Regions from separate parts of the Paenibacillus sp. FSL R5-0341 genome, predicted to be linked through region 2. Evidence: predicted binding sites of a transcription regulator. Region 2 holds the regulator's gene; the other holds the start of a gene.
What was found. Region 2 encodes LexA, which represses DNA repair genes until DNA is damaged. Its sites were predicted from a motif close to CGAACATATGTTCG; they were not measured.
Positions count from the first base shown of each region.

Region 1: a site for LexA is predicted at 1,979-1,992, ahead of addB (helicase-exonuclease AddAB subunit AddB). Genes of this name have one in related genera too.

Region 1 covers NZ_CP150241.1:4,597,155-4,600,371, reverse strand. The annotation lists gene MKX75_RS20630 (class I SAM-dependent rRNA methyltransferase) at 455-1,831, shown strand; gene addB (helicase-exonuclease AddAB subunit AddB) at 2,057-3,217, shown strand, end outside.
Region 2 covers NZ_CP150241.1:3,760,017-3,763,233, reverse strand. The annotation lists gene MKX75_RS16765 (aldehyde dehydrogenase) at 76-1,377, shown strand; gene lexA (transcriptional repressor LexA) at 1,488-2,114, opposite strand; gene MKX75_RS16755 (LysM peptidoglycan-binding domain-containing protein) at 2,410-2,787, shown strand; gene MKX75_RS16750 (DUF896 domain-containing protein) at 2,883-3,092, shown strand.

The DNA.
Region 1 (3,217 bases), 840 kb from region 2:
ATTACCCCACCGCAATTCGAAAGATACGGTGATTCGTTCAAACGTAGTGGAGGGACGAATCTAATCTGCGGAAGCAAGCCGCACATGTGTTGCGGTTATTTCAGACTTTTTTTAGTAGGGAAGTCCAAAAAAAGAATAAAAACGCTCAAAACCAATCCGTAACCGTAACGTCATTTAAATAAAGCGACCGTAGTAACAATTCGTCACTAAAGCATCTTAACTGTCGCACCCCAATTCGAAAGATACGGTGATTCGTGCAAACGTAGTGGAGGGGACGAAATCGAATCTGAAGAAGCGAAGCGTGCGCCTTTGTCTCCGGATTTTCCCTTTAAAAAAGGGAATCAAAAAAATCTGGAGACAACAGCGATCGGAAGATCGATTCGTAACCGAAACGCCATCTACGCGCCGCACCAAACCTATCTTTTTAACTAACTATGAAAGAAGTGGATCTACCTTGCCATCAGTTACACTCGAACGCAGTCGCAAAAAGCGGCTTGAACATGCGCATCCATGGATATTTAACAATGAAATTGCCTCTGTTGACGGAAACCCGGAACCGGGAGATCTGGTCAATGTATTGAATCATCAAGGTCGCTATTTGGCGACAGGTTATTATAATCCTGCATCTCAGATCACTGTAAGGGTTGTATCGTATCAACCGCTGGAGTCCGAACAGATGGACACGGCGTTCTTTGCAGCTCGTTTCCGCGATTGCTTGCGTCATCGGGAACGCTTTATCCAGGATGGAGAGGCGTACCGTCTTGTATACGGAGAAGCTGATTTTCTGCCAGGATTGATCGTTGACCGGTTCGGCAGCATTCTCGTTGTACAGTTGCTTACACTCGGCATGGATCGTTGCCGTGAAGCCATTGTACAAGCACTCATTGAAGTGATGCAGCCGGAAGGCATCTATGAGCGCAGTGATGTCTCGATTCGTGAACTGGAAGGTTTGGAGCAGACCAAAGGCCCGCTGTACGGGGAGTGCCCGCGGCATGTCACCGTTACAGAGAATGGACTTCTCATTAAAGTGGATATCGTGGAAGGCCAGAAGACAGGTTACTTCTTCGACCAACGTGAGAATCGTGCAGCGATCGAACCCCTCATGAAGGGTTGGGGCTATAAGAGTGGAATTACACTTCAACAGACCGAGCAGGATGGTACAGAGCAGCTCTTGCCTGTGAATAAAAGTGGTAAGGTGGTTACATTCCCTTATTGGGACGGTGCCACCGTACTGGAGTGCTTCTCTCACACGGGTAGCTTCACGTTGAATGCTTGCAAATATGGAGCCAAAAAAGTGACTTGTCTTGATATTTCAGAGCATGCCATTGAGAGTGCACGAACGAATGTGGAGCTGAACGGATTCACCGACCGGGTCGAATTCGTAGTTGCCGATGCATTCCAGTACTTGCGTGAGCAAGTGAAAGGACTGGATGAACGTACTGCACGTGCGCGTGCTGGTGAACAAAAAGTAGATACATCCAAAGCGCTTGCAGCTGGCGGTAAAACCTTTGATGTGGTCATCCTTGATCCTCCTGCGTTTGCCAAAACGAAATCAGCAGTTAAAGGTGCGTGCCGTGGATATAAGGATATCAACCTGCAAGGAATGAAACTGGTTAATGAGGGCGGATATTTGGTAACAGCTAGCTGTTCATATCACATGCGTCCAGACCTCTTCCTGGATACGATTGCGGATGCAGCGGAAGATGCAGGCAAAGTGCTGCGTCTAATCGACTGGAAAGCAGCTGGTAAGGATCATCCGCAAATTTTGGGCGTGGATGAGGGACATTACCTGAAATTTGCTATTTTCGAAGTGCGTAGTAAAAAGAATTAGAAGAGTCTCTTCTCACTTTTTTTAATCTCTCGTAAGGTAAAGTAAAGTTTAAATGAATGATACTTTCAGTCAAAAGTCCACAGTGTGAACAGCTGCGGGCTTTTTGCCGTGTTAACGGAGATGTTCTCCGGTTTTACCGGATAGTGGCAAACGTATGTTCCGAACCAAGTCAGATATGTTATACTGGGAATTAAAATCTTGTACGTGTGGTTTGGAGGATTAGACATGTCCGTTCGTTTTGTTATTGGTCGGGCAGGCAGCGGCAAAAGCTCGCTGATTACCCGGGAAATTACATCCCTGCTGCAAAAGGAGCCGCAAGGTAAACCTTTGATTTTACTTGTTCCGGAACAGAGTTCTTTTCGAACGGAGCAATCATTGGTGTCTTCAGGAGCAATTAAAGGTACAATGCGCGCAGAAGTGCTTGGCTTTCGCCGGTTAGCCTACCGCGTAATGCAGGAAGCCGGCGGTTCTGCTCGTATTCCGATCGGAGCCGAAGGCAAGAAGATGCTGCTATACAAAGTCATCCAGCGCCGTAAGGAAGAATTGAAGCTGTTTGGTGCATCCGGCAGTCAGCTGGGTTTTATAGGCGAATTAAATGACTTATATAGTGAATTTAAACGTTATGAAGTTGATCCATCCTTGCTGGAAGAAGGGCTGTCTGGAGGGAATATCTCATCCACTTCGCCGATTCTGGAGGACAAGTTGCATGACTTGAATCTAATATATCGTGACTATGAACAGGAACTGACCCAATTATATATTGATGATGAAGACACGTTGACCGAGCTGACAGAGCGTTTGTCGGAAAGTGCATTGCTGCAGGATGCCCAGATCTGGATTGATGGTTTTCAGGGATTCACGCCACAGGAGATGAGTGTGATTGGTCGACTCATGTTGCAGTCCTCTTCCGTGACGATTGCACTGACATTGGATCGTCCATATGATCACGGTGCGCTGCCTGGAGAACTGGAATTGTTTTATCCCACAGCGAGTGCCTACGCGCGCCTGAAAGGAATGGCTGAAGAACTGGGTGTACCGAGCGATATAACTGTGCTAGATTCAGAGATTCCACCGAGATACAGGGATCGTCCAGGACTTGCTCATCTAGAGGCTGGGTTCGACCGCCGAATTCGGTGGAAAAGTGATGGCCTTGATTCCGGAATCCGCCTGGTTGCAGCGGAGAACCGTCGAGCTGAGATGGAGGGAGCACTGCGTGAGATGCGGCGCCTGGCACAAAACGAAGGTGCGCGTTATCGGGATATGGCGGTACTTGTCCGCCAGTTGGATACCTACGCTGATATAGCTGAACCGCTATTTAGGGATTATGGCGTACCCGTCTTTCTGGACCGCAGAAGAAATGAACTTCATCATCCATTATCTGAGTTT
Region 2 (3,217 bases):
GTTTCATATAAAAGAGGTATACTTTAATTAAATTTTGAGCAATTTAATTTTAAATAATTAATTGGAGATGTTAATATGGATCAAGCAAAACAACTGGTGACAGAACAACGTACATTTTTTTATACAGGTCAAACTAAAAATATCGAATATCGGATTAATGCGCTTCAACAGCTTAGAAAGGGAATTGAAAAGTATCAGCAACGGATTCAAGATGCACTTCGGGCAGATTTGAACAAATCTGAGGCGGAAGCTTACGGTTCCGAGATTCGCATTGTGCTGGGAGAGCTGGATTTCGCATTAGAACACCTGCAGGAATGGGCTGCACCAAAACAAGTCCCAACGAATTCGGCTATGCCGGATGGGGTGAGCACCATTTACCCTGAACCATACGGAGTGGCGCTTATTATTGCACCTTGGAACTATCCTTTCCAACTGGCCTTCGGTCCACTGATTGGAGCAATTGCAGCCGGTAACTGTGCAGTTATCAAGCCATCTGAATTAACACCAGCCGTGTCTCGTCTGACGTTTGATCTGATTCAGGAGATCTTCCCACAGGAGTATATTGCCGTTATGGAAGGGGAAGTTGAGGCTAGCACAGCATTGTTGAAAGAGAAGTTTGATTATATTTTCTTCACAGGCAGTACAGGTATAGGCCGCATTGTTATGAAGGCAGCTGCAGAGCACCTGACTCCTGTAACTCTTGAGTTGGGCGGTAAAAGTCCTGCTATTGTCCATAGTGATGCAGATCTGAAGCTGGTAGCCCAACGTATTGTTCGTGGTAAGTTCCTGAATGCTGGGCAAACTTGCGTTGCTCCAGATTATTTGCTTGTACATGAACAAGTTCATGACGAATTGATCAATCTGATTGGCGCAGAGATCAAAGATAAATTTGGAGATGATGTGCTCCAGAACGCTGATTTCCCGCATATTGTCAACGCACGTAACTTCGATCGGTTATCGAAATTCCTCACAGATGGTACAACGCTCTTAGGTGGACGTTCTGTACGTGAGCAATTGCTTATTGAGCCGACTGTGCTTGGAAATGTGAACTGGGAATCACCTGTCATGCAAGAAGAGATATTCGGTCCGATTCTTCCTGTATTTACGTACAATGACCTCAACCCGATGCTGGATGAGATTGTACGCCGGCCAAAACCATTGGCGCTATATCTCTTCACACAGAATGAGCAACTGCAGGAACAGGTTCTTAATCAAGTATCCTTCGGTGGGGGATGTATTAATGACACACTTTCTCATATGACATCACATTATCTCCCGTTTGGTGGTGTAGGAGAGAGTGGTATGGGCTCATATCACGGACAACAGAGCTTTGATGTATTTTCCCATCACAAAAGTGTTCTGAAACGCAGTGAATAATTAGCCAATAAAATAACATAAACATGAAAAAAAGAGGTTGTCCTGTTCATCAGGACAACCTCTTTTCGTATTTCATGCATTGCATCTAATTTTGTTACTCAAGTTAAATATTAATGAATATCTCGGAAAAGGCCGATGACTTTACCCAGAATACTAACATGTTTCAAACGTAAAGGTTCAAAGGTCGCATTCTCCGGTTGAAGGCGAATATGATCTTTCTCTTTATAGAACGTTTTCACTGTAGCTTCATCATCTTCAGTCATTGCGACTACAATATCACCGTTATCAGCAGTTTGCTGTTGACGGACAATAACATAATCTCCGTTAACGATTCCAGCTTCCACCATACTATCTCCGACTACCGAAAGCATAAATACTTTCTGTTCGCCTACATAATGCGTAGGAAGAGGGAAGTAGTCTTCAATGTTCTCGGTTGCAGTAATCGGAACACCCGCTGTAACCTTACCAACGACAGGAATACGTGCAACGCTATGAGCAAATTGATGAGAGTGCTCCGATTCTTCCTGGCTCAAAAGCTCAATAGCTCTTGGCTTGGTAGGGTCGCGTCGGATCAAACCTTTTTTCTCCAAACGATCCAAATGTCCATGTACTGTTGAGCTGGAAGCCAGTCCAACCGCTTCACCAATTTCTCGTACGGAAGGAGGATACCCCTTCAACCGGACTTCATTTCGTATAAACTCCAGAATAGCCTGCTGCCTGCTGGATATCTTCGACATACCGTATCAACCCCATTTTAGTAACGTTTGGGAAAATTATAACATAGAACCTCCGTTCGTACAAACATAAGTTCTAAATAAAATGCCATTAAATCAGTGTTTTTTAACTATTAGAACAGAATTTGTCCAAAAGTCGGAGCAAAATACTGCAAATGCTTTATACATGACTTCAATTCAGATATTTCTCCTTCGAAAAATAAGCGAACAATTGTTCTAAAAACCTATTGAACAAAACAAGTGTTCGTGTTATATTGATTCCAACAGATAGGAACAAACGTTTGGAGGCGGCTATTTAATGAGATATTCTACTTATCAAAGCATTTATGAACCGATGAATTCGGAACTGGTGAAGTCTAACATAGGGAACTACAAGAAGGTTTTAGCACGTTTCAAGATTTCTTCATGGATGTTAAAGGTAGCCATTACTTCTTTGATTATATTTATTGGATGCAGCACTGTTTTAACTGTATTTGCTGGCAATGAGAATGATGTTCTGCCTGGAGGAAAGATAGCCGTTTCACAAGGGGAAACATTATGGAGTATTTCTTTGGAACATAAACCGATGAATATGGATACACGTATTTATATAGAAGCAATTAAGAAAGTGAATCAACTTCAGACGACTTCGATCCAAGTGGGACAAGTTTTAGCTCTACCGCAATTTGCAGAATAAAATGCACATGAATGAGTGTTAGTGCGTGTCAGCTTGACAAGCTGCCTTTATCATGGCAAAGTTAATATGACTTTGTATTTTTGGAGGGGACAAGCTTGGATATAGATAGTCTGGTAGCACGCATTAATGAATTGGCTCGTAAGCAAAAGTCCACTGGTTTGTCAGAGGAAGAACTTGCTGAACGTGCCGAACTAAGAGAGATTTATTTGAGTAATATTCGCAGCAATTTCAGACAGCAACTGGATACCATTGAGATTGTTGATGATGAGAATGACAAAGGCCACCAAGGCAAACTCAAACACTAACGAAACCTATGATATCATTTATGATATTTAGGTTTCTTCCTGTTATTTTGAGTGTGCAATCTATAGGGGGAAATGTTGGTTTACAGTTATGTAAGCCGATACAAAGACACATAAGGGGGATTCTC